DNA from 4 places in the Zoogloea sp. GDB6 genome. Region 3 is predicted to be linked to each of the others. Evidence: predicted binding sites of a transcription regulator. Region 3 holds the regulator's gene; each other region holds the start of a gene.
The links. The regulator sigma-54, encoded in region 3, starts transcription at its own class of promoters, with help from an activator protein. The targets are predictions, from matches to a motif close to TGGCACGCTTNCTGCTNA.
Positions count from the first base shown of each region.

Region 1: the regulator sigma-54 is predicted to act here: its motif matches at 1,302-1,319, upstream of metK (methionine adenosyltransferase).
Region 2: the regulator sigma-54 is predicted to act here: its motif matches at 1,781-1,798, upstream of AC1PQG_RS20200 (dinitrogenase iron-molybdenum cofactor biosynthesis protein).
Region 4: the regulator sigma-54 is predicted to act here: its motif matches at 1,126-1,143, upstream of AC1PQG_RS20180 (hydrogenase small subunit).

Region 1 is NZ_CM161497.1:4,893,592-4,896,867, reverse strand. It holds gene AC1PQG_RS22340 (LpxL/LpxP family acyltransferase) at 1-298, opposite strand, end outside; gene AC1PQG_RS22335 (lysophospholipid acyltransferase family protein) at 295-1,182, opposite strand; gene metK (methionine adenosyltransferase) at 1,397-2,563, shown strand; gene AC1PQG_RS22325 (MBL fold metallo-hydrolase) at 2,630-3,276, opposite strand, start outside.
Region 2 is NZ_CM161497.1:4,421,426-4,424,701, reverse strand. It holds gene ilvD (dihydroxy-acid dehydratase) at 1-649, shown strand, start outside; gene AC1PQG_RS20205 (hypothetical protein) at 708-974, opposite strand; gene AC1PQG_RS20200 (dinitrogenase iron-molybdenum cofactor biosynthesis protein) at 997-1,743, opposite strand; gene AC1PQG_RS20195 (hypothetical protein) at 2,102-2,377, shown strand; gene AC1PQG_RS20190 (methyl-accepting chemotaxis protein) at 2,486-3,276, shown strand, end outside.
Region 3 is NZ_CM161497.1:69,124-72,399, forward strand. It holds gene hprK (HPr(Ser) kinase/phosphatase) at 1-448, opposite strand, end outside; gene ptsN (PTS IIA-like nitrogen regulatory protein PtsN) at 417-902, opposite strand; gene hpf (ribosome hibernation-promoting factor, HPF/YfiA family) at 1,062-1,385, opposite strand; gene AC1PQG_RS00325 (RNA polymerase factor sigma-54) at 1,402-2,862, opposite strand; gene lptB (LPS export ABC transporter ATP-binding protein) at 2,878-3,276, opposite strand, start outside.
Region 4 is NZ_CM161497.1:4,417,784-4,421,059, reverse strand. It holds gene AC1PQG_RS20190 (methyl-accepting chemotaxis protein) at 1-460, shown strand, start outside; gene AC1PQG_RS20185 (GNAT family N-acetyltransferase) at 457-954, opposite strand; gene AC1PQG_RS20180 (hydrogenase small subunit) at 1,239-2,330, shown strand; gene AC1PQG_RS20175 (nickel-dependent hydrogenase large subunit) at 2,330-3,276, shown strand, end outside.

The sequences.
Region 1 (3,276 bases), 940 kb from region 3:
CGAGCGTCTCTTCTCCTCGAATCCGGACGATACGGCGGACCCGCTCTTCCGACGCGAACCATGCGATACCGCGCTCGATCAGGCTGCGCCCGGCCAGCGCGAAGTGTTCCTTGGCCAGCGCGCGGCGCTCGGCTTCGGACTGATCGGGAAAGCACAGACGCAGGTTGGTCAGCACCACCTTGCGGCGCGGTGCGATGATCCAGTACAGCAGCAGGCCGAGGCCGCGGCCGATGGGGGCCTGCATGGACAGGGGCAGCCAGTGGAGCAGCCACAGCAGGGCGACGACGATACGGCTCATTGTTGGTTTTCTCGGGAGGCGGGAGGTGTGGGAGATGAGGTAGGCGCGGCGCCGCGGGGGCGTTTGTAACGGTTGTAGCCCCACAGGTACTGGGACGGATTCTCGCGGATCAGGGCTTCCATCTCGCGGTTGATGGCGGCGGCGCGGGTTTCGGTGTCGCCAGTCAGTGCTTCGAGGGCCGGCCGCAGGCGCAGGTGGAAGCCGCTGCCGCCGGGCAGGCGTTCGGCCCATGCGAAGATCGTGCTGACGCCCGACACCTCGGACAGGCGCGCGGCCAGTGTCATCGTGTAGGCCGGGCGGCCGAAGAAGGGCAGCCAGGCGCCTTCACCGGCGCCTGGTACCTGGTCCGGCAGCATGCCGACCGCCTCGCCGGCGCGCAGGGCCTTGATCAGACGCCGCACGCCGCCGACGTCGGCGGGCGCCAGACGCATGTTGCCGCGACTGCGCCCTGTGTTGATGACCGGCTGCAGCACTGCCTTGCGCGGTGCCCGGTACAGCACGGTGATCGGCTTGTGGGTAGAGAAATACTGAGCTGTGATCTCGAAGCAACCCAGGTGTGGCGTGATGAACAGGATGCCGCCGCCGCTGGCCTCGGCGGCTTCCACGTGTTCCCAGCCGCTGACGCGGACGACCTTGGTGACGATCTCGGCCTGTGGGCGCAGCAGCAGCCATGGCAGTTCGAGCGCCTGCTTGCCGGTCTCGCCCACAGTTCGCCGCCAAGTCCGTGCCGCTTCATCCTGGCCCAGGGCCTGGGCCAGATTGTCGCGCAGGCGCCGCCGGTAGGTGGGCGAGCCCGCGTAGGTCAGCCAGCCCGCGAAGGCGCCGAGACGTTGCAGGAGTCCGAGGGGGAGGCGGGCCAGAAGGGAAAAAATGAGTGATGCCATTGGGGGCTGCGTGATGGCCGAATTGACGGGCCGGAAGGCAAAGCTATAATTGTGATTCCGCCGAGTTAATCCGACAACTTGCAGGGCGGTGGCGGTTCGCAGGTCAGCTGTGGATGTGCCGGCAAAAATACTGCTAAAGCGTCGCCGCTCCGAGAATCCCCCGAGACGGCAACGCCGTCAGTCAAGGGGATTTTTGTTTTTCAGGAGCGCCTCCATGGCCAGAGAATACCTTTTTACTTCGGAATCCGTCTCCGAAGGCCATCCCGACAAGGTCGCCGACCAGATTTCCGATGCGGTGCTCGACGCGATCCTCGCGCAAGACCCGCACGGTCGTGTCGCCTGCGAAACCCTGGTGTCCACCGGTCTGGTGGTGATTTCCGGCGAAATCACGACGCGCGCGGACATCAACTACATGGACATCGCCCGTAACACCGTCAAGCGCATCGGTTACGACGATTCCGAGATCGGCTTCGACTACAAGAGCTGCGCGGTACTCACCGCCATCAACCGTCAGTCCTCCGATATCGCCCAGGGCGTGAACGAAGGCGAAGGCCTCGATCTGGATCAGGGCGCCGGCGATCAGGGCCTGATGTTCGGTTACGCGACCAACGAGACGCCGAGCCTGATGCCCTTCCCGATCTACTACGCCCACCGCATCATGCAGCGTCAGGCGGAAGTGCGTAAGGATGGCCGTTTGCCGTGGCTGCGTCCGGACGCCAAGAGCCAGCTGACCGTCAAATACGTGGACGGCAAACCGGTGGCGATCGACACGGTGGTGGTGTCCACCCAGCATCATCCGGATATTTCCCATGCTGCCCTTACCGAGGCGGTCATCGAGGAGGTCATCAAGCCGGTGCTGCCGAAGGAGTTCCTGAGCGGCAACACCCGCTACCTGATCAACCCCACCGGCCGCTTTGTCATCGGCGGCCCGAACGGCGACTGCGGCCTGACCGGTCGCAAGATCATCGTCGATACGTACGGCGGCGCGGCCCACCACGGTGGCGGTGCGTTCTCCGGCAAGGACCCGTCCAAGGTGGATCGTTCCGGCGCCTATGCGGGCCGCTACGTGGCAAAGAATGTGGTTGCCGCCGGCCTGGCCGACCGTTGCGAAGTGCAGGTCGCCTACGCGATCGGTGTCGCCAAGCCGGTGAGCCTGATGGTGGAAACCTTCGGTACCGGCAAGATCGCCGACGAGAAGATCGTCGAGCTGATCCAGGCCCACTTCGACCTGCGTCCGAAGGGCATCATCGCGGCGCTCGACCTGCTGCGTCCGATCTACTCGCGTACTGCGGCCTACGGTCACTTCGGCCGTGACGAGGCCGACTTCACTTGGGAAAACACCGACAAGGCTGCCGTGCTGCGCGCCGCTGCCGGTCTGTAATTCCTGTCTGTCGGTTGGTAAAAGGGGCGCTCCGTGGAGCGCCCCTTTTGTTTGCTCAGGACAGGATCACTTGTTGCTGCGCAGCGGGCTGTACTCCACCGGGACCCAGCCGAAGGCTTTCCCGTCGGCGCGGATGTGGCCGAGGCCGGGGAAGGGCAGGTGCATGCCGGCGACGGTCATCTTTTCCTTGGCAGCCCACGAGAACAGTTTCTTGCGGGTCGCGACGGCCTGCTTCTTGTCGCTGTCGAACTCGATAGCGACGTCCGGGCGGGCGAATTGGACCGCGTAGCTGTGTACCGAGTCGCCGAGGATCAGCAGGCGCTGGCCCTTCGATTCGACCAGGTAGGCGCTGTGGCCCGGCGTGTGGCCGACCGCCGCCACCGGCTTGATGCCCGGCGCGAGCTCTGCGTCGCCGCTGAAGGGTTTCCACTTGCCGGCGGCCTGGTAGGGCGCGGCGGCCTTGCGGGCGATCGCGAACATTCCCTGTCTGTCCTTCGGGGCCTTGGTGGCGTTGTCCTCGGACAACCAGAAATCACTTTCCGTCTGATTCACGCGGATTTCGGCGTTGGGGAAGAGGGGCTTGCCGTCGGCGTCCAGGAGGCCGGCGACGTGATCGGGGTGCAGATGGGTCAGCAGCACCAGATCCACCTGTTCCGGCTTGTAGCCGGCGGCGCGGATGTGCTCGGCGACGTAGCCGAGGGTCGGGCCGAAGA
Region 2 (3,276 bases), 1.4 Mb from region 3:
CGAGCTGGATCTGGATCGCAGCCACGGCGTGATCCGTGACAAGGCGCACGCCTTCAGCCAGGACGGTGGCCTCGCCGTGCTGTACGGCAACATCGCCGAAAAGGGCTGCATCGTGAAGACCGCCGGCGTCGATGAGTCGATCTGGCAGTTCACCGGCCGTGCCCGCGTGTTCGAGAGCCAGGAAGACGCGGTGGCCGGCATCCTCGGCGACCAGATCGTCGCTGGCGACGTGGTGGTGATCCGCTACGAAGGCCCGAAGGGTGGCCCCGGTATGCAGGAGATGCTCTACCCGACCAGTTACCTGAAGTCGAAGGGCCTCGGCAAGAGCTGTGCGCTGCTCACCGACGGGCGTTTCTCGGGTGGCACCTCCGGCCTGTCCATCGGCCATGCCTCGCCGGAAGCGGCCTGCGGCGGCGCGATCGGCCTGGTGGAGGAGGGCGACACCATCGAGATCGACATCCCCAACCGCCGCATCAACCTGGCGGTGTCCGACGAAGTGCTGGCAGCCCGCCGCGCTGCCCAGGATGCCCGCGGCTGGAAGCCGGCGAACCGCGTCCGCCACGTGAGTGCTGCACTGCAGGCCTACGCAGCGCTCACCACCAGCGCCGATACCGGTGCGGTGCGTGATGTGACGCAGATCCAGCGCTGAGTTTCACTGCGGCGTGATCGAACAAAGCCCGGCTCCGGCCGGGCTTTGTGTTTATTTATCAGCGCGCCAGCTCTTCCAGCGACGCGTGCAGCTTCGGCACGAACAGCGCGTCCTGCTCGCTGATCTGGGCGAGGGCGTAGCGGATCAGCTGGGCGCCGGCGGGGACGGCCTCCGGCATATTGTCCAGCTCGGCGGCGAAGCGGCCGATGCTGCTGGCCACCAGCCGCGTGATGCGCGGGTTCTCGCCAAAGACGCGGGCGGTGCCGACGGCATTGCTGATCAATGCGGCGGTGGCCTCGAAGTGGTCGGGTTTCGGCTTGGCCATGGCATGTCCTCCCGGGAGGGTTTCAGTCCGCGTGCACGTCGTCGGCAGCCCGGTTGGCGCCGTAGTTGCGCAGCCGGTTCTCGGCTGCGACGCCGAGGATCTTCAGTAGCCAGGGGGGTGGCGAGTTCTCCATGGCGTGCTGGAACTTGGCGATCACCTCGTCCGCAGTGCCGCCTTCCGCCAGCTTGATCGGGTAAATGTCGGCGCGGATGATCTTGGCCGCCGCCGGGCCGCCGACCGACACCACGTACACCACGTGGCAGTCGCCGATGAGCTGGGCGCGGAACAGGTTCTTGTCTGGCGCGAAATCGGCCTCGGCCGTGTGGCGCACATCGATCAGGCGGCTCTCGGTGGGCGACACCTGGTAGACCAGGAAGCGCAGACAGGAGCCGAAGTGCCCGTTGAGCGCCAAGCCGAAGTCGGAGGCGATGGCGACGCGCACCGAGCCCGGCATGTCGCCTTCGTTGTAGGGTTCGAGCGGCGGCAGGCCCTCGTCGTCATCGGCGTCGCCCCACAGAATGCGCACCGCCAGCTTCATGGCTTCCAGGCCGATGCCGATGTCTTCGCCGTCCTCTTCGCCGTCGAGGCTGCCGAAGCCGGTCTTCAGGTGGGTGACGGTGATGTTGCGCAGGGTCTCGGTGTCGATGCTGTCGCCGAGGCATTCCTGCAGCACTTCGATCAGGCGGGTCAGGCCGATATTGGGCATGGCCCGCGCGGCAAGGGCCACCCGGAGGGCTGCCTCGCGGGTGATCTTTTCGGGTTTTTCCATGGGGGGACTCCGCTCACTTGTGATGTTTCCCCAAGTAACAGCAGATACAGTGCCAGCTCCCGGGGGGGCGTCCGGTGTGCCGTTCAAGTGCTTGTCGGCAAAGCGGAAGTTGCTGGATGCCAGAGCCCGTTCGGGGGCTGGCGAAGTGTCGTTTCAGCGACAAAGCCCGCGTCCTGCGTGGCGGGATTGCGGCGGCGGGATGTCGCCTTCCCGACAAGCCGGGGGCGTCAAGGGGGGCGGAATGCCGTGCCGAGGGGGGCTATCCGGGCCTGAGAGGGCGTGGTTCGAAGTTTGCTAAGCCTTGTTCGACACCGCCGGATTGCGGCGGTCTTCGACAATGCGACAGCGGGAGACCCACATGGATGCAAGAGTTAGCGTGAAGGACAGGAACGGCCGGGCGGTCACCGTGGGCGAGCATGTGCGGATCCTGTCCGTTTCGCCGGATCCGGACATGGACGAGGACGAACTGGACATGATCATGTTCATGGTCGGGGCGATCTCCGAGGTGGAGAAGATCGACGAGGAGGGCCGTGCCTGGGTGACCATGTGGTGGAATTGCGTGGAGACGACGGCGGTGAGCAGCGTCGGCCTGTTTTCGCACGAAATGGAATGGGTGCCGCCGGAACTGGGCTGAATTACCTGTGTGACGTGGTGTATCGGACCGTCAAGAATAAATGGGAATATGTCGATAAAGTGATATTCCTCGTTTTTCTGGCGGTTCTGCTGAATCGCCTCACGGATCATGTTCGCCCGACTGCCCATCAAAACCCGTCTTTTTCTGCTTCTTCTCCTGAACGGACTCCTGTTTATTGCCACCGTTGGCGCGCTGCTTCTGCAGATGGACTGGAATCAGGAGCGAATCACCCGTTTTCTCGACTCCGATCTCGCCCTCGAACGTAACCTCGGAGACGCCTATTCTCAGGGGCTCCAGATCGGTCAGGCGCTACGCAACATCCTTCTCGATCCAGCCAATGAAAAGGGCTATGCGAATTACAACAAGGCCCGGGCGCAATTCGACGAAGCGATGCAAGCTATTGCCAGGGCGGATGGAATGGCGAGTAGCCGGGAGATCGTGGCTGCGGCCGAGGCCTGGCATCCACTGCGGGATGAGGTGCTGGGGCGTGTCAAGCGCGGAGAGCTGGAGGCTGCCAAGGCTTATCTGGTTGGCGATGAAACGCCGCGTTGGCGGGTCTTGCGGGAAGGCTTGCTGAAGGCTCGCGAGGACGCTCGAACGCGCGCCCAGGAAACCCGTCAGATTCTCGATGACGGGTATAAGAGTGCGCGGGCGAAGGCTTTTGCACTGGGAACGGTTTTGCTGCTGTTCAGTTTGGCGGCCACTGCCTGGATCAGTCGAGGGCTTTTGCGGCAACTCGGTGGCGAGCCGGCTGTCGCTGTGACGGTGGTGCGGCGCATTGCCCATGGAGACCTGTCCGAAAGAGTACCGCTCTCGCCGGGGGAGGATGGCTCCAGCCTGCTTGCTGCCATGCAGAACATGCAGGTTAACCTGTCGGCGGAAATTGGAAAGGTGCGGGA
Region 3 (3,276 bases):
CGAGGCCCAGTACGTCCATCAGCACCCCGTGCAGCGCGACCCTTTCGGCCAGCTGGCGCGACAGGTAGCTGCGCAGCAGGTCGATGACATTGGCGGACGGCAGCGGGCTGGCGAAGAGGGCGATGTCCTCGTTTGCGCACAGCGTGCGGATGATGCTCGGGATCTCCTCGTCGTCGGCGACGATGAGTGCCGGCGGGGCGTAGGAAAGGATCTCCCTGACGTGGTGGATGACCTTCTCGCGGGTCTGGCGGCGGGCCCAGGCCATCTCGGAGGAGCCGAGGATCTGCAGGCGGTCCGGGTGGATCAGGTTGAGGTGGCCGACCATGTCGGCAGGCCAGATGCGGTCTTCGGAGACCGAAATACGGGTCGCCAGGCTGCCGCAGATGTGGCGCAGCCGCAGGCGCTCCAGATTGTCGTCAAACAGCCGGCTGACCGTCGTCTGACGCATGGCTGCCCCATTGGGCGAAAAGGGTGTGGGCCGCCTGGGCATCGGGCGCGCTCATCAATTGTTCTCGGAAGCTGCGGTCGCTGAACATCTGAGCCAGTTCGGACAGCAGTTGAAGATGGTGTTCGTTGGCCTGCTCGGGCACCAGCAGCACGAACAGCATCGATACGGGACGTCCGTCGGGGGCGTCGAAGGGAACGGGGTCGGCGAGGCGGATGAAGGCACCCAGCGCCTCCTTGAGGCCCTTGATGCGGCCGTGGGGAATGGCGATGCCCTGGCCGAGGCCGGTCGAGCCGAGCTTCTCGCGGGCAAACAGGCTGTCGAAGACGGTGCTGCGGCCGATGCCGTGGTTGTTCTCGAACAGCAGGCCGGCTTGCTCGAAAGCGCGCTTCTTGCTGCTCGCCTCGAGCCCGACGACCACGTTGGTCGGCGGCAGAAGTTTGGCGATGAGGTTCATGCGAGGACTCTCCCGTGTGCGGAACGGTCCGACACAGGTTGCCGGTGAAAGGCGATTCAGGAAGATCCGGAGGCGGAGGCCGCCGGGGCCGTTGTGTCAATTGGGGCGCATTATAGCCACAACGGTCCCGGGGAAAAGCGTATTACTTAGCGCCGGGAATCAGGACTCGGCGAGGTGCTGCTTCAGGGAGTCGTGACCGTGGTCGCTGGTCTTGTCCTTGTACTTCAGGACCTGACGGTCGAGCTTGTCAATCAGCCCGTCGATGGCTGCGTACATGTCGGCATCTTCGTTCTCGACGTAGATGTCCTTGCCGCGCACGTGCACGGTGACTTCGGCCTTCTGACGCAGCTTTTCCACCGAGAGGATCACGCCGACGCTGGTGACGTTGTCGAAGTGACGGATCACGCGGTCCAGCTTGCTCGTAACGTACTCGCGGATGGCCGGCGTAACTTCGACGTGATGCCCCGTGATGTTGAGGTTCATGGTTGCTACCTTTCTGTCAGATGGTTTTGCGCAGACTGACCGGCGGAATATCGAGGGACTCGCGGTATTTTGCAATTGTCCGACGCGCCACGACGATACCCTGCTGGCCCAACAACTCGGCAATCTTGGCGTCGGACAAGGGTTTCTTCTTGTCTTCCGCTCCCACGAGCTGGCGAATCAGCGCCCGAATCGCCGTCGAGGAAGCAGCCCCACCGCTGTCGGTGGCAACGTGACTGCCGAAAAAATACTTGAACTCGAAAATGCCCCGCGGTGTGGCCATGTACTTTTGGGTGGTCACCCGCGAAACGGTGGATTCGTGTAGATCCAGCTGTTCGGCAATTTCCCGCAGGGTCAGCGGTCGCATTGCCACATCGCCATAATCGAAGAACTGGCGCTGGCGGTCAACGATCGCTTGCGAAACCCGCTGGATGGTGTCGAAACGCTGTTGCACGTTCTTGATCAGCCAGCGTGCTTCCTGCAGGTGGCTGGACAGGGAGCCGCTGGCGCCGCGGTTGTCGCGCAGGATCTGGGCATACAGCTGATTGATGCGCAGGCGTGGCATCGCGTCCGGATTGAGGCTGACGACCCAGTTGTTGCGCATCTTGCGGACCACCACGTCGGGGACCACGTAGCGGGTGTCGGCCTGGGAGAACTGGGCGCCGGGGCGCGGGTTGAGGCCGAGGATCAGCGCGTGGGCCTCGCGCAGCGTGTCGTCGCTGCAGCGCAGTGCGCGCTTGATCTTCAGGAAGTCGCGGGCGGCCAGCAGTTCGAGATGTTCGCTGACGATGGCGATGGCCAGGTCTCGGGCTTCGCTGGGGGGCTGGGTATGCAGTTGCAGGGCCAGGCACTGGCCCACGTCCTGGGCGCCGATGCCGGCCGGGTCCAGGCTCTGGATCTGGCGCAGCGCGATCTTGAGGTCGTCGAGCTCGATTTCCAGCTCTGGCGGCAACAGCGGCAGCAGATCGGCCAGGTCCTGGCTGAGGTAGCCGTCGTCGTCGAGGGCCTCGATGAGGAAGCGCACCAGCGCCCGATCCCGGTCGGACAGCGGGGTCAGCGCAACCTGGGCGTCCAGGTGGTCGCGCAAGGACGGCACCGCGGCCTGGAACTCCTGGAAGTCGGTCTCGTCATCGTCGTCGCGTTGCCCGCCACTACCCGCCGCAGCCCATTCACCGGCTTCGCCGCTACCGTCGAAATCGTGATCCGGTTCGCGCTCGCGTTCCGCCTCCCGGGATTGCTCCTGCTCGCGCTCGTGGGCGGCTTCGCTGCCCGCTGGCGCCACAGGGCCGGGTGCCTCGACGCGGCTCGAGCCGAGATCGCCCTCGGGCTCCTCCCGTTCGAGCATGGGGTTCTCCAGGAGGATCTTCTCGATCTCCTGGTTGAGTTCGAGGGTCAACAACTGCAGCAGCTTGATGGACTGCTGCAGCTGGGGCGTCAGCGCGAGATGCTGGGAGAGTTTGAGCTGGAGGCTGGGCTTCATGAGTCGTATCGGGCCTCAGAGCCTGAAGTGCTCGCCGAGGTACACCTGGCGAACCTGTTCGTTGTGAACGATCTCGTCCGGGCGGCCACTGGCCAGTACTTCGCCGGCGTTGATGATGAAGGCACGGTCGCAGATGCCGAGGGTTTCACGGACGTTGTGGTCGGTGATCAACACACCGATCCCCCTGTCCTTCAGGAAACGGATGATCTTCTGGATGTCGATGACGGCGATCGGATCGACGCCGGCAAAGGGTTCATCCAGCAGGATCAGGCGCGGATCGGTGGCTAGCGCGCGGGCGATCTCGCAGCGCCGGCGTTCGCCGCCGGATAGGGAGATCGCAGTGCTGTCGCGCAGGTGTTCGATGCCCAGCTCGTTCAGCAGCTCGTCGAGGCGGCTGGCGATCTGCGCCTTGGA
Region 4 (3,276 bases), 1.4 Mb from region 3:
GAATGCCGCGATTGAGGCTGCCCGGGCGGGCGAGCAAGGGCGGGGGTTTGCGGTCGTTGCCGACGAGGTGCGCAAGCTGTCGGAGCGGACCGGGGCTGCCACGCAGGAAATCGCATCCATGATTTCCCGTCTTCAGGAGAGCAGCCGTGGTGCTGTCGAGAGCGTCTCGGAGACGGTGGCGATGGCGGGCAGTAGCGTCGATAAGGTGAGCACTGCGAAGGACGCGATTGCCGAGCTCGGGAGGATCGTGGGACAAGTGCACGATCTGGTGGCATCGATCAGCACCGCGATGCATGAGCAGCATCGTGCCTGCGACGCGCTGTCGGAGCAGATCAATGGCATCAGTCGTATGGGCGACGAGAACCACCAGGCCAGTGTCGAGACGCTGCGTGAAGTCGAGGCGCTGGCCCGTGTCGCGGTTGATCTCGAAGAGAGCGTGCGTCGTTTCCGTCTCGGCTAGAGCTTTTTTTCCATGAACAAGGCCTGGCCCATGGCCGGGTCGAGCTGGTAGCCCGCGAAGCCGCTGTTCAGGTAGGCCTGGCGGGCGCCGGCATTGCCTTCGAGCACCTCGAGGGTCAGCTTGCAGCAGTCCCGCTGCCGTGCCACCTGCTCGGCGTGGGCCAGCAAGGCCGTGGCGATGCCGCGGCGGCGGAAGTCCTCATGCACGATGATGTCGTGCACATTCAACAGCGGTTTGCCGGCGAAGGTGGAGAAGCCCTCCACGCAGTTGATCAGCCCGGCGGCCTGCCGCTCCCCCTTCTTGTTCCAGTAGGCGATGAAGCTCAGCACGGTTGGGCGGCGGCGCAGCTCGTCCGGCAGGCGTGCGCGCAATTCGTCGCCCATGGCCTGGCCGCTGCCGGTGGGGCCGCGCATGTAGTGGTCGAGCAAGTCGAGGAAATCGTCGCGCTGGGCTTCGTCGTCGAAGTCGACGGCCTGGATGGAAAGGTCGCTCATCATGGGTATCGGAAAACTCGGGTTTATGTCGTTGGGTTTGTGTCGGACTGGATGTCTGGTTTCCGTTTGACCGGTCAGTCGATTACCAGTCTCCCGGCGCGGTCGGTGCGGCAGCCCGTCGTAAAACAATAAGGCCTTGTCGGATAAGGGTTTTTACGGCCTGCCAAAATTGGGCACGCTTTTTGTTAAATCCCCTCTCGCCATGTGCGACCGTGCCGGCCCGCTTGCGTCGCGATAGATCAGAACATATCCGGGCCCGATGTTCCACCAGGGGGTTGGTATCCATGACTGAAACGTTCTACGAAGTGCTGCGGCGGCAAGGCATCACGCGCCGCAGCTTCATGAAATTCTGCAGCCTGACGGCCACCTCGCTGGGCCTCGGCAGCGCCTTTGTGCCGAAGATTGCCCACGCGCTGGAAAACAAGCCGCGCACGCCGGTGATCTGGCTGCACGGTCTGGAGTGCACCTGCTGCTCGGAGTCCTTCATCCGCTCGGCCCATCCGCTGACCAAGGACGTGGTGCTGTCGATGCTGTCCCTCGATTACGACGACACGCTGATGGCGGCCGCCGGCCACCAGGCCGAGGCGATCATCGAAGAGGTCAAGAAGAAGTACAAGGGCAACTACATCGTCGCCGTCGAAGGCAATCCGCCGCTCAACGAGGACGGCATGTTCTGCATCCACGGAGGTCGTCCCTTCGTGGAAGTGCTGAAGGAAACCTGTGCCGATGCCAAGGCCATCATCAGTTGGGGCGCCTGTGCCTCCTACGGCTGTGTGCAGGCCGCCAAGCCGAACCCGACCCGCGCAACGCCGGTGCATAAGGTGATCACCGACAAGCCCATCGTGCGCGTGCCCGGCTGCCCGCCGATCGCCGAAGTGATGACCGGCGTGGTCACCTACATGCTGACCTTCGACAAGATTCCCGAGCTGGACCGCCAGGGCCGCCCGAAGATGTTCTACGGCCAGCGCATCCACGACAAGTGCTACCGCCGCCCGCACTTCGACGCCGGCCAGTTCGTCGAGAACTGGGACGACGACGCGGCGCGCAAGGGCTATTGCCTCTACAAGATGGGCTGCAAGGGCCCGACCACCTACAACGCCTGCTCGTCGATGCGCTGGAACGGCGGCGTCAGCTGGCCGGTGCAGTCCGGTCACGGCTGCATCGGCTGCTCGGAAGACGGCTTCTGGGACAAGGGCAGCTTCTACGATCGCGTCACCGACATCAAGCAGTTCGCCATCGAAGGCAATGCCGACAAGGTCGGCGGCACGGCGGCCGGCGTGGTCGGCGCGGCGGTTGCCGCCCATGCCGCGGTGACGGCGCTGGCGCGGGCCCGCAGCGACAAGCAGGGCGACAATCAGAATTCGGGAGATAAATAATGACTGTGCTTGAAACCCAGGGCTTCAAGCTCGATAACTCCGGCAAGCGCGTGGTGGTCGATCCGGTGTGCCGGATCGAGGGCCACATGCGCGTCGAGGTGAACATCGACGACAAGAACGTGATCCGCAACGCGGTGTCCACCGGCACCATGTGGCGCGGGTTGGAGGTCATCCTGAAGGGCCGCGACCCGCGCGATGCGTGGGCCTTCACCGAGCGCATCTGCGGCGTGTGTACCGGTACCCACGCGCTGACCTCGGTACGCGCGGTGGAAGATGCCTTGGCGATCCAGATCCCGGAGAACGCCAACATCATCCGCAACCTGATGCAGCTCAACCTGTACATCCACGACCACCTGGTGCATTTCTACCACCTGCACGCGCTGGACTGGGTGGATGTGGTGTCGGCGCTGAAGGCCGATCCGAAGAAGACCTCCGAGCTTGCCCAGAGCATTTCCAGCTGGCCGTTGTCTTCGCCGGGGTATTTCCGCGACGTGCAGAACCGCCTGAAAAAGTTCGTCGAATCCGGCCAGCTCGGTCCCTTCATGAACGGCTACTGGGGCAATCCGGCCTACAAGCTGCCGCCGGAAGCCAACCTGATGGCGGTCACCCACTATCTGGAAGCGCTGGATTTCCAGAAGGACATCGTCAAGGTTCATACCATCTTCGGCGGTAAGAATCCGCACCCGAACTGGCTGGTTGGCGGTGTGCCCTGCGCGATCAATCTCGAAGGCACCGGTGCGGTCGGAGCGATCAACATGGAGCGCCTGAACCTGGTCAGCTCCATCATCGACCGCTGCATCGACTTCATCGACAACGTCTACATCCCCGACCTGAAGGCCATCGCCAGCTTCTACAAGGACTGGACCTACGGCGGCGGCATTTCGTCCCAGGCGCTGCTGTCCTACGGCGACATCCCCGACAAGGCCAACGATTACTCCGCCTCCAG